One region of the Streptomyces sp. NPDC037242 genome, then DNA from elsewhere that is predicted to be linked to it. Evidence: riboswitches for the same ligand, from Rfam matches in the RefSeq annotation. Region 1 holds a riboswitch; each other region holds the start of a gene.
What was found. A riboswitch is a leader RNA that binds a small molecule or an ion and turns the genes downstream of it on or off. The one in region 1 is predicted to bind cobalamin.

Region 1 (5,625 bases):
CGGTACAGCTCGCGCACCTCGGCCGGGATCCAGCCGAAGCCCTGGACGGAGCCGCTGGACTCGCGCAGCGCCTCGCGGGTCTGCGCGTCCCAGACGCCGAGCTCCTTCAGCTCCTCCACCAGGTAGCCGTTGACCTGGAGGAACTCACCGCTGAGCGTCTCGCGCTTGAAGAGGTTGGAGACCTGCGGCTCGATGCACTCATACACGCCGGCGATCGAGGCGATCGTCGCCGTCGGGGCGATGGCGAGGAGCAGCGAGTTGCGCATCCCGGTCTTCGCGACGCGGGCGCGCAGCGCGTCCCAGCGCTCGGGCCAGTTCAGCTCGATGCCCGCGTAGTGGTCCGGGTGCAGGACACCGCGGGCGGTACGGGTCTGCTCCCAGGCCGGCAGCGGGCCGCTGCGCTCGGCGAGGTCGCAGGAGGCCTCGTACGCGGCGAGCATGATGCGCTCGGAGAGCTTCGTGGACAGCGCCTTCGCCTCGGGGGAGTCGAAGGGCAGCTTCAGCTTGAAGAAGACGTCCTGGAGGCCCATCGCGCCCAGGCCCACCGGGCGCCAGCGGGAGTTGGAGCGGCCGGCCTGCTCGGTCGGGTAGAAGTTGATGTCCACCACGCGGTCGAGGAAGGTCACCGCGGTGCGGACGGTCTCGTCCAGGCGCTCCCAGTCGATCCCGCCGTCCACCACGAAGGCACCCATGTTGACCGAGCCGAGGTTGCAGACGGCCGTCTCGCCGTCGTTGGTGACCTCGATGATCTCGGTGCACAGGTTGGAGGAGTGGACGACCGAGCCCGGCTCGGCGGTCTGGTTCGCCGTGCGGTTGGAGGCGTCCTTGAAGGTCATCCAGCCCTGGCCGGTCTGCGCGAGGGTGCGCATCATCCGGCCGTACAGGTCGCGGGCGGGCATGGTCTTGCGGGCCAGGCCGTCCGCCTCGGCCTTGCGGTAGGCGGCGTCGAACTCGTCGCCCCACAGGTCCACCAGCTCCGGGACGTCGGCCGGGGAGAACAGCGACCAGTCGGCGTCGGCGTTCACGCGGCGCATGAACTCGTCCGGCACCCAGTGGGCGAGGTTCAGGTTGTGGGTGCGGCGCTGGTCCTCACCGGTGTTGTCGCGGAGCTCCAGGAACTCCTCGATGTCCGCGTGCCAGGTCTCCAGGTACACGGCGGCGGCGCCCTTGCGGCGGCCGCCCTGGTTCACGGCGGCGACGGAGGCGTCGAGGGTCTTCAGGAACGGCACGATGCCGTTGGAGTGGCCGTTCGTCCCGCGGATCAGCGAACCGCGGGCGCGGATGCGGGAGTACGAGAGGCCGATGCCGCCGGCGTGCTTGGAGAGGCGCGCGACCTGGTGGTAGCGGTCGTAGATCGAGTCGAGCTCGTCCAGCGGGGAGTCCAGCAGGTAGCAGGAGGACATCTGCGGGTGCCGGGTGCCGGAGTTGAAGAGCGTGGGGGAGGACGGCAGGTAGTCGAGGCGGCTCATCAGCCGGTACAGCGAGGCCACTTCCTCGACGGCGCGCAGGCTCTCGTCCTCGGCCAGGCCGCAGGCCACGCGCAGCATGAAGTACTGCGGGGTCTCGATGACCTGGCGGGTGATCGGGTGGCGCAGCAGGTAGCGGCTGTGCAGGGTGCGCAGGCCGAAGAAGCCGAAGCGGTCGTCCGCGCCCTCGGCGAGCGCGTGCTCGACCAGCGCGTCGAGGCGCTTCGCGTGGGTGCGTACGAACTCGGCCGTGCGGTCGGCGATCAGGCCCTCGCGGTGGCCGACCTCGACGGAGGCGGAGAAGGAGGTGGCCCCCTGGCCCGCGGCCTCGTCGGCGACGGCGAACGTCAGCAGGCGCGCGGCCAGTCGGGAGTACGCGGGGTCCTCGGAGATCAGACCGGCGGCGGCCTCGGTGGCGAGCCCCCGCAGCTCGGCCTCGTCCGCGGTGGAGCTGCGCCCGCGCAGCGCGGCGGCGGCGACCCGGCCGGGGTCGGTGTCGGGGAGGTCGGCCGTCAGCTCGGTGAGGGTCCGCAGCAACGCGGTCCCGGGACCCTCGGCTGCGGGCTGGTCGGACTCGGCGCGCGGCGCGGCAGGCGCGATGGTCACGGGGGGAGCTCTCCCTCGCTCGGCCCGGTCATCGGCGGGGCGGGGCGCGAGCGGGCGCATGCGGGCGTGGCAGGATCGCGTCCCCCGCATGGCGTCCACCGGCCCAACCGCGAGGCCCGGACGTATCGGCACCCGGTTCGGTCGAGCCGGGCGCGCTGTCGGCAGGTCCTCGGACTTGGCGTCCGGTAGACGGACACTTCATACCGTTGCGGGACAGTTCCGGATTCGCACCGGATTCCCCTGCGGCGACAGCAGCCTTGAGCATACATGTGGGGGCACCGCGTTGCGTGACCCACCACATGTTGTGTCGTCCACGACGCGCCGTCCCCGAGTCGTACCTCTCCGCTACCGCCGAAAGGCCCCGCCGGAGCGTCCGGCGGGGCCTTCGTGGGTACGGCAGGGCTCAGCAGCAGCGGAACCCCTCGCGCGGGTCGGCCTCGCGGGCGTCCGTACGGGCGCGTTCGAAGGCCCGCCGGGTCATCAGCGGGGCCTGCGGGTCGTGCGAGCGGGCGTGGGCCGCGTAGCGGTCGTACGCCGCCTCGCCCGAGAACTCCCGTACGTAGTACCGGACCCTCGCGAGCACGCTGCGCAGGCTCATGACGCCGCCGGCTCCTTGACCCGGCCGCCGCCCGAGTCGAGCCCGGCCGCGGCGAGCTCCGCCCGCTCCTCGGCGGTGGGGATCAGCCCGGCCGGGGCGACGATCTTCGACTCGGTCCACGGGACCTCGGAGAGCTCGACCGCCGCGGGGTTGCGGACGGCGGCCAGGCAGGTGCGCGCGGCGTCCAGCAGCACGATGACGATCAGCACCGCGAAGAGCACCGACAGGACCCCGTCCACGGTGGCGTTGGTGACCACGGTGTGCATCTCGTCCATGTTCTTGGCGGGCTTGAGGACCTTCCCGGCGTCGATGGCGTCCTGGTACTGGTCGCGCCGGGCGAAGAAGCCGACGGCCACGTCCGAGGAGAAGATCTTCTGCCAGCTCGCGGTGAGCGTCACGGCCACGTCCCAGGCCAGCGGCACGCCCGTCACCCAGGCCCACTTGAGCCGGCCGGACTTGACCAGCAGCGTGGTGCAGACGGCCAGCGCGACCGCCGCGAGGAGCTGGTTCGCGATGCCGAACAGCGGGAAGAGCTGGTTGATGCCGCCCAGCGGGTCCTTGACGCCGACCCACAGGAAGTAGCCCCAGCCGCCGACGACGATCGCGCTCGCGAACCAGACGCCGGGCTTCCAGCTGACGTCCTTGAAGGACTTGTGCACGTTGCCGAGGGTGTCCTGGAGCATGAACCGGCCGACGCGGGTGCCGGCGTCCACGGTGGTCAGGATGAAGAGGGCCTCGAACATGATGGCGAAGTGGTACCAGAACGCCTTCAGCGAGGCGCCGCCGATCACGGACGAGAAGATCTCCGACATCCCGAGCGCGAAGGTCGGCGCACCGCCCGTACGGGAGAGCAGGCTCGTCTCCTCCACGTCCTTCGCGGCCTGGGCGAGGGCCTCGGGGGAGATGGCGAAGCCGAAGTTGCCCACCGCCTGCGATGCCGCCTCGACGGTGGTGCCGACGACGCCGCCGGGGGAGTTGACCGCGAAGAACAGGCCCGGCTCGATGATGCAGGCCGCGATGACCGCCATGACGGCGACGAAGGACTCGGTCAGCATGGCGCCGTAGCCGATGACCCGGACCTGGGTCTCCTTCTGGATCATCTTCGGGGTGGTGCCCGAGGAGACCAGCGAGTGGAAGCCGGACAGCGCGCCGCAGGCGATGGTGATGAAGACGAACGGGAACATCGAGCCGGCGAAGACCGGGCCGTTGCCGCCGGAGGCGAAGTCGGTGACCGCGGGCATCTTCAGCGTCGGCATGGCGATGACCACGCCGAGCGCGAGCAGGGCGATGGTGCCGATCTTCATGAAGGTGGAGAGGTAGTCGCGCGGCGCCAGCAGCATCCACACCGGCAGCACCGAGGCCAGGAAGCCGTACCCGATCATCCAGAGGACCAGGGTCTCCTTCTCCAGCGTGAAGACGTCGGCGAAGGAGGACTCCGCGACCCAGCCGCCCGAGACGATGGCGAGCAGCAGCAGCGCGACGCCGATCGCCGAAACCTCGGTGATCCGGCCCGGCCGCAGGACGCGCAGGTAGAAGCCCATGAAGAGGGCGATCGGGATGGTCATGCCGATGGAGAAGACGCCCCAGGGCGAGTCGGCCAGTGCGTTGACGATGACGAGCGCCAGCACCGCCAGCAGGATGATCATGATGGCGAACACGGCGACCAGCGCGGCGGCGCCGCCGACCGGGCCGATCTCGTCACGGGCCATCTGCCCGAGCGAGCGGCCGTTGCGCCGGGTCGAGAAGAACAGCGTGACCATGTCCTGGACCGCGCCCGCGAAGATCACGCCCGCGACGATCCAGATGGTGCCCGGCAGGTAGCCCATCTGGGAGGCCAGCACCGGGCCGACCAGGGGGCCCGCGCCCGCGACGGCGGCGAAGTGGTGGCCGAAGAGCACCCGCCGGTCGGTCGGGTGGAAGTCGACACCGTTGTCAAGGCGTTCGGCGGGGGTGGCCCTGGTCTTGTCCACCTTCAGGACGCGGTTCGCGATGAAGCGCGCGTAGAACCGGTAGCCGATGGCGTACGAGCCCAGCGCGGCGGCGAGCAGCCAGGCGGCCGAGATCTCCTCGCCGCGCGAGAGCGCCAGTACGCCCCACCCGATGGCTCCGATGAGTGCGACCAGCACCCACGCGGCCACCGACTTCGGCGACGGGCTCCCCGACGCAGAAGGCGAGTCCGGAGTGGTACCCGGACTCGCCGTGTTCCGCTCTGTACCTGTTGATCCCGGTTCCGCCATGTCCTCGTCCCCTCGTCGATCACCTGCGTGAGCACAGGGAATCTAGGGGGAGGCATGTGCTGAACGTAAGACCCCGTCCGTATATCGGTACGAGATTCCGGTACGGGGACTTCCGCCGCGGCGGGGCGGGTGGGTCAGACGGCGGGGCGCTGGAGCCGCGCGACGAACTTGTAGCGGTCGCCGCGGTAGACCGAGCGGACCCACTCCACGGGCTCCCCGTCGGCGTCCAGCGAGTGGCGGGAGAGCATCAGCATCGGCAGGCCGACGTCGGTGCCGAGCAGTCCGGCCTCGCGGGGGGTCGCCAGGGAGGTCTCGATGGTCTCCTCCGCCTCGGCGAGGCGGACGTCGTACACCTCGGCGAGTGCGGTGTAGAGGGAGGTGTACTTCGCCAGCGAGCGGCGCAGCGCGGGGAAGCGCTTGGCCGAAAGGTGGGTGGTCTCGATGGCCATGGGCTCGCCGCTGGCCAGCCGCAGCCGCTCGATGCGCAGGACCCGTCCGCCGGTGGCGATCTTGAGCAGTCCGGCGAGGGTGTCGTCGGCCGTCACGTAGCCGATGTCCAGGAGCTGGGACGTGGGTTCCAGTCCTTGGGCCCTCATGTCCTCGGTGTACGAGGAGAGTTGGAGCGGCTGGGAGACCTTGGGCTTGGCCACGAAGGTGCCCTTGCCCTGGATGCGCTCCAGCCGGCCCTCGACGACGAGCTCCTGCAGGGCCTGCCGGA
Region 2 (5,625 bases), on a different contig from region 1:
CACGAGGTTGCCCTCGCGCCCTTCGCGCGTGGCCTGGCGCAGGTCGTCCCCCCGCACCACCAGCCCGCGCCCGGTGCGCCCGCGCGCCTTCTGGTGCGGGGCGGCCGCCTGGATGGTCGCGGCGAGGTGGAGCTTCGTCAGGTGGCCCCGGGGGCGGACGGCGCCGGTGGTGCGGCCGTGGGCGGTGCGGGCGCGCGAACGGCGTCCGGCCGCGCCCTCGCCGAGCCCGGGCACGCTGAGCATCTTGGTGCGGAACGGCTCGGCGGCCGCCACCGCGGGCTGCGTGGGTGCCTCCGCTCCGGACCGGCCCTGGGGGTCGGCCGCCTCGGGGGCCTCGGCCCGCGCGGGGGCCGGTTCCTCGGCTGGCGCCTCCGCGGGGCCGTCCGGGGCGGTGGACTGCGGTGCCCCGGGGCCGCCGTCGGGGCCTTCGCCCTGCGGGGGCTCGCCGCCGCCGTCGGGGCCGCCCCCGTCGTCCGGGCCCTCGGGCTCGGGGTCGGGCTCGTTGTCCGGTTCCTCGTCGGGGAAGCGGTCCAGGATCTCGTCGAGCTTGTCCTCGTCGAGGCCGGGCGCGTCGAAGGGATTGCGCCGCCGCCGGTGGGGGAGCGCCAGCAGCGCGGCCTGGCGTACGTCCTCCTTGCGTACGGCGGTCCGCCCGGCCCACGCGGCCAGCGCGGTGGCGGTACGGGCCATCACGATGTCGGCGCGCATGCCGTCGACCTCGAAGCCGGCGCAGGTCGCGGCGATCTGCAGCAGCGAGGCGTCCCCGAGGACCACCTGCGGGAGCAGCGCCCGCGCGGCCACCACCCGGGCCCGGACCTCGTGCTCGTCCCCGGCCCAACGGCTCGCGAAGCCCGCGGGGTCGTCCTCGTACGCGAGCCGGCGGCGCACCACCTCCACGCGCTGGGCCGGCTCGCGCGACGCGGCGACCTCGACGGTCAGCCCGAACCGGTCCAGGAGCTGCGGCCGGAGCTCGCCCTCCTCGGGGTTCATCGTGCCGACGAGGAGGAAGCGGGCGGCGTGGCGGACGGAGACGCCCTCGCGCTCGACGTAGGACGCGCCCATGGCGGCGGCGTCGAGGAGCAGGTCGATCAGGTGGTCGTGGAGGAGGTTGACCTCGTCGACGTACAGGATCCCGCGGTGCGCGTCGGCCAGCAGGCCGGGCTCGAAGGCCTTCACGCCCTCGGCCAGGGCCCGTTCGATGTCGAGGGCGCCGACCAGGCGGTCCTCGGAGGCGCCGACGGGCAGCTCCACCATGCGGGCGGGGCGGCCCTGGCCCGGCCCGGGCTCGTGCGGGCCGTCGGGGCAGGCGGGATCCGGCGCGCCGGGCGCGCACGAGAACCGGCAGCCGGGCACGACGTCCACCTGCGGCAGCAGCGCGGACAGGGCGCGGACGGCGGTGGACTTGGCGGTCCCCTTCTCGCCGCGCACGAGCACGCCGCCGACCGCGGGGCTCACCGCGTTGAGCAGGAGCGCGAGCCGCAGGTCGTTTTGGCCGACCAGTGCGGTGAACGGGTAGGGCGTGCTCATACGGTGGCCCCTTCTCGGTGTGTACGGATGTGCGTGCGCGGGCTCGCGGCGGCGGGGCGGGCGTGGACTTCCGGCCCCGCCGGCGTTTGAGGCGCGGGCGCGGAGCGCCGTGTGGTGACCCGCACCAGCGGGACGGGGTCCGGGGCGGAGCCCCGGATTCGGGAAGGGGCGGGGTGGGGGGAAGCCGCCCGCAGGGCCCCGCCCGTCACGGCGCGCCCGGGGGGAGGAACGGGAGGCCGGCCGGGGCGCCGGCTTCGATCAGCCCCAGCAGCGCCGCGGTGTCGGCGTGTTCCTCGATCAGGTCGCCCAGCAGGTCCAGCTGTTCCTCCCGCAGCGCGGCGAAGGACGTGTCCGGCGCCGGGACGAAACGCCGCCCGGCGGCCGAGGCCACCTCGCGCAGGAACGCCCGGCGGAAGCCGTCCGACTCCAGCGAGCCGTGCCAGTGGGTGCCCCAGACCGCGCCGACCCGGCACCCGTCCAGGAAGGGGGTTCCGCCGAGGACCTCCGCGACGCCGTGGTGGATCTCGTACCCCTCGACCGGCTCGCCGAGCGCCGAACCCACCGGCCGCGCGAGGGTCTTCTCCCGCTCGAAGCGGATGCGTACGGGCAGCAGGCCGAGGCCGTCCACGTCCCCCGCCCGGGATTCGACCTCGTCGGAGATCCGCTCGCCCAGCACCTGGAACCCGCCGCAGATCCCGAGCACCGGCCGGCCCTCCGCGGCCCGCCGGACCAGCGCGTCGGCCAGGCCGCGCTCGCGCAGCCAGGCCAGGGCCTTGACCGTGCCCCGGGTGCCGGGCACGACGACCAGGTCCGCGTCGGCCAGCTCCTCCGCCCGGTCCACGAACCGCACCACGACCCCCGGCTCCGCCGCGAGCGCGTCGACGTCCGTGAAGTTCGACATCAGCGGCACCGCGCACACCGCGACCCGCAGCACGTCCTCGCCGACCGGCGGGGCGACCACGGACTCCCGTACCGCGCCGCGCAGCGAGACCCGCAGCCCGTCCTCCTCGTCGATGCCCAGTCCGTGCTGGAAGGGCAGCACCCCGTACGTCGCCCGCCCGGTGAGCCCGCGCAGCATCTCCATGCCGGGCTCCAACAGGGAGACGTCCCCGCGGAACTTGTTCACCAGGTACCCGGCGATCAGCGACTGGTCCTCGGGCGAGAGCAGCGCCGTCGTGCCGAAGAAGGACGCGAAGACCCCGCCGCGGTCGATGTCCCCGACCACGACCACCGGGAACCGCGCGGCCCGCGCGATGCCCATGTTCACGATGTCGGTCCGGCGCAGGTTGATCTCGGCCGGACTCCCCGCCCCCTCGCAGATCACGGCGTCATACGTGCCCCGCAGCTGCTCCAGGCAGTCCGTGACGATGCCGAGCAACTGCTCCTGCCGCCCGCCGTGGTAGCCGCGGGCGCTCATCTCGCCCACCGGCTTGCCCAGCAGCACCACCTGGCTGCTGCGGTCGCTGCCGGGCTTGAGCAGCACCGGGTTCATCAGCGCGGTCGGCTCCACGCGCGCGGCCTGCGCCTGCATCGCCTGCGCACGCCCGATCTCGGCGCCCTCGCGCGTCACGAAGGAGTTCAGCGACATGTTCTGCGCCTTGAACGGGGCCACCTTCACGCCCTGCCGGGCCAGCCAGCGGCAGATGCCCGCCGTGACCACGCTCTTGCCCGCGTCCGATGTCGTACCGGCGACGAGCAGTCCGCCGCCGCGCTTCGCGCCGCTCATGCGCGCCGCCCCTTCCTCGTCATGCGGGAGACCCGGGAGACCTGGGAGGCCTTGGAGACCTGGGAGACCAGCAGCCGGGCCGACACACAGGCTCCCAGAGCCAGCCACGTCACCTGCCGCGACAGCCGTACCGCCCGCTCGATGTCCGCGACCTGCACCGGCCGCCCCTGCGCGCCGTTCAGCACGGCCCGGTGCTCGACCCGGCCGCCGTACGCGAGGGTGCCGCCGAGGCGTACGCCGAGAGCCCCGGCGAACGCGGCCTCCACGGGCCCGGCGTTCGGGCTCGGGTGGGCGGCGGCGTCCGCGCGCCAGGCCCGTACGGCCCCCCTCCGGTCGGGTCCGGCCAGTACGGCGGCGAGCGCGGTCAGCCGGGCGCCCGGCCAGCCCGCGACGTCGTCCAGCCGGGCCGAGGCCCAGCCGTAGCGCAGGTAGCGGGGCGACTTGTGGCCGACCATCGCGTCCAGGGTGTTCACGGCGCGGAAGGCCAGCAGCCCGGGGACGCCGGCGAGGGCTCCCCAGACCAGGGCCCCGACCACCGCGTCGGAGGTGTTCTCGGCGACCGACTCCACGACGGCGCGGGCCATCTGCTGCTCGTCCAGGGAGTGCGGGTCGCGCCCGCACAGGTGCGGCAGCCGCTCCCGGGCCACCTCGGCGTCCCCGGCGGCGAGCGCGCCGCCGATGGCGCGGGCCTCCCGGCCCAGCGAGGTGCCGCCCACGACGGCCCAGGTGGCGGCGGCGGTCAGGGCGATCCGGGCGGCCGCGGGCCGGGAGCGCACGGCCCGTGCGCCCAGCGCGCCGACAACGGCCGCGCCCCCGGCGCACACCAGGGTGTGCAGGGCGCCCCGGGCGCGGTCGTCGCGCCACAGGGCACGCTCGACGGCGGCGGCGGTCCGTCCGAAGGCGGCCACGGGGTGCCCACGGCGAGGATCACCGAGGATCCGGTCGCCGATCAGGCCGGCCGTGGCGCCGTACGCGAAAACGCGATCGGCACGCATGGTGGCAGGTATGTCCTCACTCAGGGTCCGCGCCCTGGTTCGACGTGACCGGCGGCGAGAGTTCCTGGCTCCCGGATCCACTCGGCAGAGCGTCCGGTGACAGTGGCGGGACCGCGCCGGATTCGCACCGGACTTCCTCTCCATGCCGCCGTATTGGCTCGGGCAGTCCACCACGCACCGCGAACGCCCGTCAACTCGCCGTTGACCTGCGGCGGGGTACGCGAAAGCTCCCCCCGGGAGAAACCCGGAGGGAGCCCTGACGCGTGGTGTGCGAGTGCCTCAGCTGACGATCAGGTAGATCGCGTAGGTCACGGCCGCCGCGCACAGTGCGAAGCAGGCGTACGCGCCGCTGCGGGCCAGGGTGGCGGTGCCGCCCTGTTCGGTGGCGGCCTCGTGCTTGGAGAGGCCCACGAGGCCCAGGGTGAAGAGGGCCACGAGCGCGACGGTGGCGGAGAGGCTGACCCCGAAGACGGAGCCGAGTGCTGCCCAGTCGATCTTCATACTGCCGTTTCCTCTGTCGTTCTCGGGGTCAGACCGCGGCGGCCGGAGCCGCAGGGGTCGCCGGGGTGGCCGTCGTGGCCGGGATGGTGGCCTTGAGGGCGTCGTCCGTCACCGCGGCGGTCGTGCCCGCGATCGGCGGGACGGCGACGGCGGCCATGGCGGTGGTGACCACACCGGGCTGCTCGGCTTCGGCGCCGGCCGGCTCCACGTCGTTGACGTTGTTGTGGTCGACGACCTGGCGGCGGGAGATGACCCAGATGGCGACGCACGAGGCGACCAGGAAGACCGCCACGCCGGTGACGCCGACGTCACCGGTGCGCATGACCAGCTCGGCGCCGGAGGCGACGAGGGCGGCGGCCGGCAGGGTCAGGCCCCACGCGATGAACATGCGGGTGGCGGTGGACCAGCGGACCACACCGCCCTTGCGGCCCAGGCCCGCACCCATGACGGCGCCGGAGCACGCGTGCGTGGTGGAGAGGGAGAAGCCGAGGCTGGAGGAGGCCAGGATGACGCTGGCGGCCGAGGTCTGGGCGGCGAAGCCCTGCTGCGGCTGCAGGTCGGTCAGGCCGCTGCCCATGGTGCGGATGATGCGCCAGCCGCCGAGGTAGGTGCCCATCGCGATGGCCAGGCCGGCGGAGACGATGACCCAGACCGGCGGGTTGGAGCCGGGGGCGAGCGCACCGCCGGCGACGAGCGCCAGGGTGATGATGCCCATCGTCTTCTGGGCGTCGTTGGTGCCGTGCGCGAGGGAGACGAGGCCGGCCGAGGCGATCTGACCGGCGCGGTAGCCCTTGGTGGAGGTCTTCTCGTCGACCTTGTTGCCGAGCTTGTAGGTGAGCTTGGCGGCCAGCATCGCGGCGATGCCGGCGACCAGGG
Region 3 (5,625 bases), on a different contig from region 1:
CACCGGCGTCCTCGTCTACGGGGTCGCGCTGGGCGGCATCGCCTCCCTCGCGTTCTCCTTCGCGCTGGGCCGCGTCGGGCGCTTCAGCCCCCGGGCCACGGCGGCGCTCACCGCGGCGGCCGCCTTCGCCACCGCCTATCTGGTGCCGTTCCTGAAGTACCCGGCCACCCCGCCGGCGGTCGGCAACCCGGACACCATCGGGCAGCGCACCACGCTGTTCTTCCTGATGATCCTGCTCAGCGTCCTGCTCGGCGTCGGCGCGATCATCCTGGGTCGGCGGCTCGCCCCGCGACTGGGCAACTGGAACGCGACGTTGGCCGCCGGGGCGGGCTTCGTCCTCGCCACCGCGCTGGCCTTCCTCGTCCTTCCGGACAACAGCGATGCCGTGAAGCCCGAGTTCCCCGCAGCCCTGCTGTGGGAGTTCCGGGTCGCGTCCATCTCCGTCCAGATGGTGCTGTGGGTCGTGTTCGGGGTCGTCTTCGGCCTCCTCGCGCAGCGACTGCTGGCCCACCGCACCGATGCTGCCGGGACGCAGGCGCCCGAGCCGCGCACGGTGTCGGCCGTCGGCTGACTCCGCGCGACAGCGCAGCCGGTCCGGGGGGGGGGGGGGGGGGGGGGGGGTGGGGCGGGGCAAGCGGCCGTGTGGTGGCGGGGGGGGCGGGGGGGAGGGGCGAAACCCCCCCCCCCCCCCCCCCCCCCCCCCCTCCCCCCCCCCCCCCCCCCCCCCCCCCCCCCCCCCCCCCCCCCCGTCCGCGGGTCAGACGCCGTCGGCCGTGAGGGCGGAGCGGACCTCGCGGGCGGCGGCGACGAGGTTCTCCAGGGAAGCGCGGGTCTCTGCCCAACCACGGGTCTTCAGTCCGCAGTCGGGGTTGACCCACAGCCGCTCGGCCGGAATGGCTTCCAGGCCGGTGCGCAGCAGAGCGGCCGCCTCCTCGGTGCTGGGGACGCGCGGGGAGTGGATGTCCCAGACGCCGGGGCCCGCCTCGCGCGGGTAGCCGTGGGCGGCGAGTTCTCGGGCGACCTGCATGTGCGAGCGGGCGGCTTCCAGGCTGATGACGTCGGCGTCGAGGTCGTCGATGGCCTGGACGATGTCGCCGAACTCGGCGTAGCACATGTGCGTGTGGATCTGGGTGTCCGGCCGGACCCCGCTGGTGGTGAGCCTGAAGGACTCGGTGGCCCATGCCAGGTACTGCGCGTGGTCGGCGCCGCGCAGCGGCAGCGTCTCGCGCAGGGCCGGCTCGTCGACCTGGATCACCCGGGTCCCGGCCGCCTCCAGGTCGCCCACCTCGTCGCGCAGGGCGAGCGCCACCTGGCGGGCGGTCTCGCCGAGCGGCTGGTCGTCGCGTACGAAGGACCAGGCCAGCATGGTGACGGGGCCGGTCAGCATGCCCTTGACCGGCTTGGCCGTCAGGGACTGGGCGTAGGAGGTCCAGCGGACGGTCATCGGCTGGGGGCGGGAGATGTCCCCCGCCAGGACCGGCGGGCGGACGTAGCGGGTGCCGTAGGACTGGACCCAGCCGTGCTGGGTGGCCAGGTAGCCGGTCAGCTGCTCGGCGAAGTACTGCACCATGTCGTTGCGTTCGGGCTCGCCGTGGACGAGGACGTCGATGCCGGTCTTCTCCTGGAAGGAGACCACTTCCTCGATCTCGCCCTTGATGCGTGCCTCGTAGCCCGCCGTGCCGATGCGCCCGGCGCGCAGGTCGGCGCGGGCCGCGCGCAGTTCGTCGGTCTGCGGGAAGGAGCCGATGGTCGTGGTCGGCAGCAGCGGCAGGCCCAGGTGCGCCCGCTGGGCGGCGGCCCGGTCGGCGTACGGCTGGGAGCGGCGGCCGTCGGCGTCGGTGACGGCCGCGGTGCGGGCCCGGACGGCCCGGTCGTGGGTGAGGGCGGATGCGGCGCGGGAGGCCAGGTCGGCCCGGTTCGCGGCGAGTTCGGGCGCGATGGAGTCCGTGCCCCCGGTCAGTCCTCGGGCCAGGACGGAGATCTCCCGGGTCTTCTGCCGGGCGAAGGAGAGCCAGCGGCGGACCTGCGGATCGATGTCCCGCTCGGCGCCGGCGTCGAGCGGAACGTGCAGGAGGGAGCAGGACGCGGCGACGTCCACCCGGTCGGCGAGGCCCAGGAGAGTGCCGAGGGTGGCCAGCGACTTCTCGAAGTCGTTGATCCAGATGTTGCGGCCGTTGACGACACCGGCCACCAGCCGCTTGCCCGGCAGCCCGCCGACCGCTGCGAGGTCCTCCGGGTTGGCGCCGCCCGCCTCGGTGAAGTCGAGCGCCAGGCCCTCGACGGGGGAGGCGGCGAGCACCTGGAGGGCCTGGCCGAGCCGGCCGAAGTACGAGGCGACGAGCAGCTTGGGGCGGTCGGTCAGGGCGCCGAGGTCGCGGTAGGCGCGGGCGGCGGCCTTCAGCTCGGCCGGGGTGCGGTCCTGCACCAGGGCGGGCTCGTCGAGCTGCACCCACTGCGCCCCGGCGGCCCGCAGGGCCGCGAGGACCTCGGCGTAGACGGGGAGCAGCCGGTCCAGCAGCGCCAGCGGTTCGAAGTCCGCCGCCACGCCGGGAGCCGGCTTGGCCAGCAGCAGGTAGGTGATCGGGCCGACGAGCACGGGGCGGGCGGTGTGGCCGAGCGCGAGGGCCTCCTCCAGCTCGGCGACCTGCTTGGCCGGGTCGGCGGTGAAGACGGTGTCGGGGCCGAGCTCGGGGACCAGGTAGTGGTAGTTGGTGTCGAACCACTTGGTCATCTCCAGCGGGGCGGCGTCCCGGGTGCCGCGCGCCATCGCGAAGTAGCCGTCGAGCGCGTCGGCGGCGACGGCCGCGCGGTGCCGCTCGGGGACGGCGCCGACCATGGCACTGGTGTCCAGGACGTGGTCGTAGTACGAGAAGTCGCCGGTCGGGACTTCGGTGATGCCGGCCTCGGCCAGCTGCTGCCAGTTGGAACGGCGCAGTGCGGCCGCGGTCTCCCGGAGGGCGTCGGCGGTGACCCGGCCCTTCCAGTAGCCCTCGACGGCCTTCTTCAGTTCGCGGTTCTGGCCCTGGCGGGGGTAGCCGTACACGGTGGCTCGTGCTGCCGCGGCTGCGGGCTTGGCTGTCACGGAACTCTCCTTCGCGAGATGTGTCCAGGAACGCCCCGGCGACGGGACGTGGACGCGAAGGAACGACGCGGCGGGCGGCCCGTGGCGCGGAGCCGAAGCCCGCGTCTGCCGCTCGCTGTGTACGCCGACCCGCCCACGAGGTCACCGGGATGTCCGCACGCGAACGGTCGCGTGCGGGCAACGGGCAGGTCTTCGGACTCGCGGGCACGCCTGCCGGTCTCCCGGCGGGCACCTACTGGCCGTCGCTTCCCAGGACCGTTGTCCGGTCCCAGTGCGTATGACGGCGGTCGTTCCCGCTCACCGCTGCGGGGCAGTCCCGGATTCCCACCGGGTTCCCTCTTACGACGCATCCCGCCTGGCGGACGGGGCGAACCAGCTGCACCGGCCACCTTAGGGGATGTCCCGCGCTCCCCGCCGGGAGGGGTGTCAACGCGGCCCGCACGCACGCTCGGTGGGGCACGGCGACACCACTCGCCGTACCCCACCGTTCCCGCGCACCTCCGGGCACCCTCGGCCCGGAGACCTGCCGGGGCCCCTCAGCCCCGGCCGTAGGTGTGGAACCCGCGGCCGCTCTTGCGGCCCAGCAGCCCGGCCTGCACCATCCGCTGGAGCAGCGGGGGCGGGGCGTAGAGCGGTTCCTTGAACTCCTCGTAGAGGGATTCCGCGATGGCCGCGACCGTGTCCAGGCCGATGAGGTCGGCTAGCTTGAGCGGACCCATCGGGTGGGCGCAGCCCAGTTCCATGCCGGCGTCGACGTCTTCAGCACGTGCGAACCCGGATTCGGCCATCCGGATGGCCGACAGCAGGTAGGGGATGAGCAGGGCGTTGACGACGAATCCGGCCCGGTCCTGGGAACGGATCGTGGTCTTGCCCAGGGTGTCCCCGGCGAAGGCCTCCACGGCGGCGAGGGTGTCCGCCGACGTGTGGAGGGAGGACACGACCTCGACGAGCGGCAGTACGGGCACGGGGTTGAAGAAGTGCAGGCCCACCACCCTGTCGGCGCGTCCGGTCGCCATGCCCAGGCGCATGATCGGGATCGCGGAGGTGTTCGTGGCGAGGACGGCACCGGGGTCCGCGACGATCTTGTCGAGAGCGGTGAAGATCTCGGTCTTGACGTCGGGGTTCTCGGTGACCGCCTCGATGACCAGCTGGCGGTCGGCGAGGTCCTCCAGGTCCCCGGTGAACAGCAGTCGGGCCAGCGCGTCCTCCGCGGAGATCCGGTCCAGCCTGCCCCGCTGGACGGCGCGCTCCAGGGAGACGGCGATCCGCTCCCGGGCGGCGCGAGCGGCGGCGGCGTCCGACTCGGCGACGACGGTGTCCAGGCCGGCCCGGGCGCACACCTCGGCGATGCCGGCGCCCATCTGTCCCCCGCCGACGATGCCGACGCGCCGGATGGGGCTCGGCCGTACCGCGGCGTTCACGCGTTCACCTGCGCGGTGAGGGTGGCGGTGCGGACGAGGTGGCGGGTGTAGGCCTCGGGCGTGAAGAAGGCGGGGAGCTGGACCGACAGTGCCGTGTCCACGAAGACCTCGCGCGCTTCGAGGACGAGGGCCTGCGGGTCCTCGGCTTGCAGGGCGGCGCATTCGGCGTCGAGGAGGTCGATGACGGTGCCCCGGTCCACCCGGTCGTGTCGGAGCCACTGCCAGATCTGGACGCGGGCGATCTCCGCGGTCGCGGCATCCTCCATGAGGCCGTTCAGCGCTACGGCGCCGCTGCCGCGCAGCCAGGCGTCGAAGTAGCGCAGGGCGACGGCCACGTTGGAGCGGATGCCCTCGGAGCTCGGCGGGGCGGCGATCCGGCGGACGGACAGCAGATCGGCGGCGGTCACCTCGACGTCCTCACGCGTCCGCTCCAGCTGGTGGGGCCGGTCCCCCAGGACGTTGCCGAAGACCTCCCGGCAGACGGGGACGAGCCCGGGGTGCGCGACCCAGGAGCCGTCGAAGCCGTCCTCGGCCTCCCGCTCCTTGTCGAGCCGCACCTTCGCCAGGGCCGCGGTGTTGGCCTCCGCGTCCCGGCTCGGGACGTGGGCGGCCATCCCGCCGATGGCGTGGGCCCCGCGCCGGTGGCAGGTCCGTACGAGGAGCTCCGTGTAGGCCCGCATGAAGGGGGCGGTCATGGTGACCGCGGCCCGGTCCGGGAGCTGGAAGTCGGTGCGGTGGCCGAAGTTCTTGATCAGGCTGAAGAGGTAGTCCCAGCGGCCCGCGTTCAGGCCCGCGCTGTGCTCGCGCAGCTCGTAGAGGATCTCCTCCATCTCGAAGGCCGCCGTGATCGTCTCGATGAGCACGGTCGCGCGGACCGTGCCGCGGGCAATGCCGAGGAGGTCCTGGGCGTACAGGAAGATGTCGTTCCACAGGCGGGCCTCGTACCGGTTCTCCAGCTTGGGGAGGTAGAAGTACGGGCCGTGGCCGGCGTCGATCTGGCGCTGGGCGCAGTGGAAGAAGTACAGCCCGAAGTCGACCAGCGATGCTGGGACGGGGCGGCCGTCGATCTCCAGGTGCTCTTCGAGGAGGTGCCATCCCCGCGGGCGCACCATGATCGTGGCG
Region 4 (5,625 bases), on a different contig from region 1:
CGGCGACGGCCAGCCTGCCGAGCATGCTGCGGCGCATGGGCTTCCTTTACGGACGCGGGGGAGTGGTGCTCCTGAGCCGTGCTGTGCGTGCGCTGTGCATGCGGAAACTATTGGTCTGGACCAGAGTGGGTCAAGAGGGCGGGTCCGGCTGCTTCAGGACAGGCTCCAGTGGCCGACGTCGTCGGCGAGGCCGCCGTTCAGAGCGAACTGCACCGCGGCGAGCGGGGCGTCCTTCGGCAGCCGGAAGGTGGCGAAGCCGAGCGCCGTGCCGCCGGGGTCGAGGGTGACGGTGTCGGGGAAGGCCGCACCCGCCTGCGTCGAGATGCCGGCGCCGGTGTACCGGTGGCCGTACGTGTCCAGCAGGTGCGCGGCGGCGGCTGGGGAGTCCTCGTACACGGCGGTCCCGGTGTTCTCCAGGCGGAACTCCACGGAGACCAGGCGATCGGCGCTGCCGGGCGCGGGCGCGGGCGCGGGCGCGGGGGCGGTCGGGTCGGCTGGGCCGGCGGGCTCCGTCGGCTCGGCGGGGATCGCCGGGTCGGCCGGGATCGCCGGGTCGGCCGGGTCCGTCGGGGTCGCCGGGTCCACCACCCGGGTGAGCGTGACGTCGAGCCGCTCGCCCGGCCCGTCGCCGGAGAGCGAGATGGTCTCGCCGGAGGCGCCGGCCGCGCCCAGCAGGGCGGGCGCGAGCAGGATCGCCGCCGCGAGCCGCGCCGCCCGCACCCGGACGCGGGGCCGCGCCCCGGCGGCGCGCTCCTCTCGGCGCACGGCGGAAGCTGCCGCTCGACGGATCACCCCGCCCACGATCCTCCGCGTCCCCCGGTCCCGCCACCGGCCGGAGCGGCGTGCGCCCTCGTAGCCTGATCCCCATGCTCTCCCTCGAATCCGGCGACCCGCTCGCCGTCTCCGTCTCGGCAGCGATCCGCGCCGGCGACCTGTCGGAGCTGCGTCGGCTCCTGGACGCGAACCCCGGGCTCGCGACCTGCCGCATCGTCCGGCGGGGCGCGGCCGCCGGGGAGCGCAGCCTGCTGCACATCGCCACCGACTGGCCCGGGCACTACCCGCAGACCACGGAGGTGATCCACGCCCTGGTGGCCGCCGGGGCGGATCCCGGAGCCCGGTTCGTCGGTTCGCACGCGGAAACCCCACTGCACTGGGCCGCGAGCAATGACGACGTGGCCGCCGTCGACGCGCTCATCGCGGTGGGCGCGGACATCGAGGCCCCGGGCGCCCTCCTCGGCGGCGGCACCCCGCTGGCCGACGCGACCGGATTCGGCCAGTGGCGCGCCGCGCGCCGCCTCCTCGACCACGGCGCCCGTGTCGACCTCCAGGACGCCGCGGCCCTCGGACTCCTGGACCGGGTGGAGGAGTTCCTCGCCGCCGGGGCGTCCCGGGAGGACGTCACCAGCGCCTTCTGGGGTGCCTGCCACGGGGGCCGACTGTCCACTGCCCAATACCTGTTGTCTCAAGGAGCGGACATCAACTGGATCGGCTACGGCGACCTGACCCCCCTGGATATCGCTCTGACCAGCGACGATGGCCCCCTCATCGCCTGGCTCCGATCCGCCGGCGCCCGCACGAGCCGCGAAATTCCCGTGAGTTGATCCCCGAATTCAGTGGATCTTCGGCGCCTGCCGTGTCATGGTTGGTCTCGCCGAAGGGGTGTAGCTCAGCTGGTCAGAGCGCCGGTCTCCAAAACCGAAGGCCGCAGGTTCGAATCCTGCCGCCCCTGCAACGCCGTACTACGGCCCCGTTGTGAACGAACGCCCAGGCGCGAGACCCCTCGCACCTGGGCGTTCGTCGTTCCCCCACCTCACCGCCGAGGTGCCCGCCGCCGGGCGTCTGGCAGACTGGGCCGCGTTACCCAGGCGGTGCAGGACAGGAAACCGGTGCGAATCCGGTGCGGTCCCGCCACTGTGACCGGAGCCCGCCCGAGGGATCTGGGAGTCAGACACTGACGCACCGCCTCTTCACTTCGACCAGGGGACGCGGATCCCCCGGAGAGGCTTCGCCATGTCGCGTTCTCGCGCACTCCTGCGGGCATTTGTGCCGGTTTCACTTCTGATACCCCTGGCCGCTTGCGGTGGTTCCCCGGATGGGGGAGACCCGGCGGCAGGGGCCGCCGCTGCGCCGGGATTCCCGTACACCGTCACGAACTGCGGGGTCAGCAGCACCTATCAGGCCCCGCCCCGACGGGCCGTCGCCATGAACCAGCACGCGACCGAGATCCTCCTCGCCCTCGGGCTGGAGGAGCGGATCGCCGGGACCGCCTACCTGGACGACGCCGTACTGCCCGCCTACCGGCCCGCCTACGACAAGATCAAGGTGCTGGCCAAGGAGTACCCCTCCAAGGAGGTCCTCCTCGGAGCCGACCCCGACTTCGTCTACGGCGGCTACTCCAGCGCCTTCGACAAGGCGCAGGGCCGCGACCGCGAAGGACTGGCCCGATCCGGCATCAACTCGCGGCTCAGTGTGGAGTACTGCACCGAAGGGCCGGTCGGTCTCGAACAGCTCAAGACCGAGATCACCGAGGTGGCACGGACCTTCGGCGTGCCCGAGCGCGGCGCGAAGGTCATCGAGGACGAGCAGCGCCGCATCGACGCCGTCACCGCGCGTGTGAAGGACCGGGCCAAGCCCTCCGTCTTCGTCTACGACTCCGGCGAGGCCTCCGCCTTCACCTCGGGAGGCGACGGCATCGGGAACCAGATCGTCTCGCTGGCGGGCGGGACGAACACCTTCGCCGACCTCAAGGACACCTTCGGCGACGTGTCGTGGGAGAAGGTCATCGAGCGGCGGCCCGAGATCGTCCTCATCTACGACTACGGCGGCACCACCGTCGAAGCCAAGAAGCAGCGCCTGTTGAACGATCCGGCGCTGGCGCAGGTTCCCGCGATCAAGAACCAGCGCTTCGTCGTGCTCCCGCTCTCCTCGGCCGTCCTCGGCGTACGCGTCGCCGACGCCGTCGAGTCCCTGGGCCGCCAGCTCCACCCCGACGCCGCGTGAGGCGGCGCCGTACCCCGGTCGTCGTCCTCGTACTCGGCTGCGCCCTGGCCGCGTCCGCGGTCGCGGGCCTGGCCCTCGGGCCGGTGCGGATCGCGCCCGGCCGGGTGCTCGACATCCTGCTCGCCGGACCCGGCCCGGGCGGCGGAGCCTTCGGTTCCATCGTGTGGGACGTGCGCATGCCGCGGGTCCTGCTCGGGGTCTTCGTCGGCGCGGGGCTGGCTGTCGCGGGCACCGTGCTCCAGGCCCTGGTGCGCAATCCGCTGGCCGACCCCTTCCTGCTCGGGGCCTCCTCCGGGGCCTCGGCGGGAGCCGTCGCGGTCATCGTCCTCGGCGCGGGCGCGGGATTCGCCGGCGGGGTCGGCGTGCCGCTGGCCGCCTTCGCCGGATCGATGGGCGCGCTCGTCGCCGTCTACGCGATGGCCCGGCGCGGCGGCACCATGACCACCGGCCGGCTGATCCTCGCCGGAGTCGCCGTCCAGTACGTCCTGTCCGCCCTCACCAGCCTGGTGCTCGTGCTCGCCGCGCACCCCGACCAGGTCCGCAGCGTGCTGTTCTGGACCCTCGGAGGCCTGGGCGGGGCCCGCTGGGACGAACTGGCGCTGCCCGCGGCCGCGCTGCTCGTCGGCACCGGCCTGCTCGTCGCCCTCGCCCGGCCGCTCGACCTGCTGCTCGCGGGCGAGGAGGGCGCGCGGACGCTGGGCCTGGACACCGGGCGGTTCCGCGCGGCCGTCTTCGTCCTGACCTCCCTCGTCATCGGCGTACTGGTGGCCTACAGCGGGGCGATCGGTTTCGTGGGGCTGATGGTTCCGCACGCCGCCCGGATGGTCGTGGGTGCCGGACACCGCGCGCTGCTGCCGGTGGCCGCGCTGGGCGGGGCGGTGTTCCTGACCCTGGCCGACCTGCTCGCCCGTACCGCGGCGGCGCCCGAGGAGATCCCCGTCGGCGTGGTCACGGCGCTGGTCGGCGGCCCGTTCTTCCTGTGGATGCTGCGCAGGTCCACCCGTACCGAGGGGGTGGCCGGATGACGGCGGATCCGGGATCGCGGCCGGTGGAACTCGTGGTCGAGGCCGTGCGTTACGAGACCGACGGGCACACGCTGCTGCACGGAGTCGACCTCGTAGCCCGCCCCGGCGAGACGGTCGGAGTGGTCGGCCCCAACGGCAGCGGCAAGACCACACTGCTGCGCTGCGTCTACGGCGCGCTGCGGCCCACGGCCGGCCGCGTGCTGCTGGACGGCGCGGACGCGGCGGTGCTGCGCGTCAAGGACCGCGCCCGCCGGGTGGCGGTCGTGCCGCAGGACGCGGGCGGCACCTTCGGGCTGACCGTGCGCGAGGTCGTGGCGATGGGGCGCAGCCCGCACAAGCGGTTCTGGGAGCAGGACGGTCCGCAGGACGCGCGCCAGGTCGCCGGGGCGCTGGAGACCGTCGGCGCGGCCGCCCTCGCCGGGCGCCGCTTCGACGAGCTCTCCGGCGGGGAGCGCCAGCGGGCCCTGGTGGCCCGCGCCCTGGTCCAGGACCCGGGCCTGCTCGCCCTCGACGAGCCGACCAACCACCTGGACATCCGCTACCAGCTGGAGATCCTGGCCCTGGTCCGCTCCCTGCCCGCGACGGGACTGCTCGTCCTGCACGACCTCAACCTCGCCGCCGCCTTCTGCGACCGGCTGTACGTGCTGTCCGCCGGGCGGGTGGCCGCCTGCGGGACGCCGGAGGAGGTCCTGACGGAGGAGTTGCTGGGCGAGGTGTACGGCGTCCGGGCGCGCATCGGGATCCACCCGGACACCGGCGCGCCGAACATCGTCTACCTTCCCCTGGACGGGGCGCGAGTGGGGAACTGACCAGTTCCGGGACGCGCGCCGCCCGTCGGCGTCATGCTCCGGCCGATCGGCGGCCGAGGGTTCCGAGGCGGGCGTTGGCCTTCATCAGGGCCGGGATCAACAGGTAGGCGACGACCGGGATGACGATCGCGGTGAGGATCAGCGTGCGCAGTACGAGCGGCAGGTCACCCATGGCGGGGCCGAGCAGCGCGAGGGCGAGCGTGATGGTCGGGTAGACGGCCAGCCAGGTGATGAAGGCGCGGCGGTGCACGGACGGCCCGGCCGGAGCGGCGGCGGGCGACGGAGCGGATGAAGTCGCGTTCGCGGACATGGTGTTCCCCCTGAGAGCGGTGTGACACGGCGGGAGCAATCCCCAACCGGGTGGTTGGAGTCTTGCACGCACATGATCCAAAGTCCAAACACCTGGTTGGTTATTCCCGGCGGGGCACTACAGTGCATCCATGGCCTGGGACACAGCACGCACCAAACAACTCCTGCTCGACGCGGCGGTGGAGGAATTCGCCGAGTTCGGGCCGGAGGGGGCCCGGGTGGCCCGCGTCGCCACCCGGGCCGGCGTCAACAAGGAGCGGATCTACCAGTACTTCGGCAGCAAGGACAAGCTGTTCATGGCCGTACTGGAGGCGGAGCTGGAGAAGATGGCGGCTGCCGTCCCGATCGACACCGGGCTCCCGGTCGACCTCGCCGACTACGCGGGGCGGGTCTTCGACTACCACCGCGCCCACCCGCACTTCATGCGCCTGAAGGCCTGGGAGGGCCTGCAGTGCGGCGACCGGATCGCCGCCCAGTGCGAA

Region 2: another riboswitch for cobalamin. It lies ahead of ACZ7GJ_RS34430 (cobalamin biosynthesis protein); the one in region 1 lies ahead of ACZ7GJ_RS04285 (ribonucleoside-diphosphate reductase subunit alpha).
Region 3: another riboswitch for cobalamin. It lies ahead of metE (5-methyltetrahydropteroyltriglutamate--homocysteine S-methyltransferase); the one in region 1 lies ahead of ACZ7GJ_RS04285 (ribonucleoside-diphosphate reductase subunit alpha).
Region 4: another riboswitch for cobalamin. It lies ahead of ACZ7GJ_RS25020 (ABC transporter substrate-binding protein); the one in region 1 lies ahead of ACZ7GJ_RS04285 (ribonucleoside-diphosphate reductase subunit alpha).

What each region holds. Positions count from the first base shown of each region.
Region 1 is NZ_JBVJUY010000002.1:313,487-319,111, forward strand. Features, by position in the region: gene ACZ7GJ_RS04285 (ribonucleoside-diphosphate reductase subunit alpha) at 1-2,072, opposite strand, end outside; cobalamin riboswitch at 2,216-2,347, opposite strand; gene ACZ7GJ_RS04290 (CstA-like transporter-associated (seleno)protein) at 2,476-2,670, opposite strand; gene ACZ7GJ_RS04295 (carbon starvation CstA family protein) at 2,667-4,907, opposite strand; gene ACZ7GJ_RS04300 (GntR family transcriptional regulator) at 5,042-5,625, opposite strand, start outside.
Region 2 is NZ_JBVJUY010000042.1:37,167-42,791, reverse strand. Features, by position in the region: gene ACZ7GJ_RS34440 (putative cobaltochelatase) at 1-1,527, opposite strand, end outside; partial or broken gene ACZ7GJ_RS34435 (cobyric acid synthase) at 1,524-3,253, opposite strand; gene ACZ7GJ_RS34430 (cobalamin biosynthesis protein) at 3,250-4,248, opposite strand; cobalamin riboswitch at 4,286-4,434, opposite strand; gene ACZ7GJ_RS34425 (hypothetical protein) at 4,528-4,749, opposite strand; gene ACZ7GJ_RS34420 (inorganic phosphate transporter) at 4,778-5,625, opposite strand, start outside.
Region 3 is NZ_JBVJUY010000014.1:40,585-46,209, forward strand. Features, by position in the region: gene ACZ7GJ_RS18435 (CbtA family protein) at 1-571, shown strand, start outside; gene metE (5-methyltetrahydropteroyltriglutamate--homocysteine S-methyltransferase) at 758-3,082, opposite strand; cobalamin riboswitch at 3,249-3,474, opposite strand; gene ACZ7GJ_RS18445 (3-hydroxybutyryl-CoA dehydrogenase) at 3,619-4,503, opposite strand; gene aceB (malate synthase A) at 4,500-5,625, opposite strand, start outside.
Region 4 is NZ_JBVJUY010000022.1:107,069-112,693, forward strand. Features, by position in the region: gene ACZ7GJ_RS25000 (glycoside hydrolase family 18 protein) at 1-37, opposite strand, end outside; gene ACZ7GJ_RS25005 (DUF4352 domain-containing protein) at 154-792, opposite strand; gene ACZ7GJ_RS25010 (ankyrin repeat domain-containing protein) at 867-1,601, shown strand; tRNA gene ACZ7GJ_RS25015 (tRNA-Trp) at 1,656-1,729, shown strand; cobalamin riboswitch at 1,837-1,974, shown strand; gene ACZ7GJ_RS25020 (ABC transporter substrate-binding protein) at 2,011-3,000, shown strand; gene ACZ7GJ_RS25025 (FecCD family ABC transporter permease) at 2,997-4,025, shown strand; gene ACZ7GJ_RS25030 (ABC transporter ATP-binding protein) at 4,022-4,834, shown strand; gene ACZ7GJ_RS25035 (hypothetical protein) at 4,866-5,144, opposite strand; gene ACZ7GJ_RS25040 (TetR family transcriptional regulator) at 5,275-5,625, shown strand, end outside.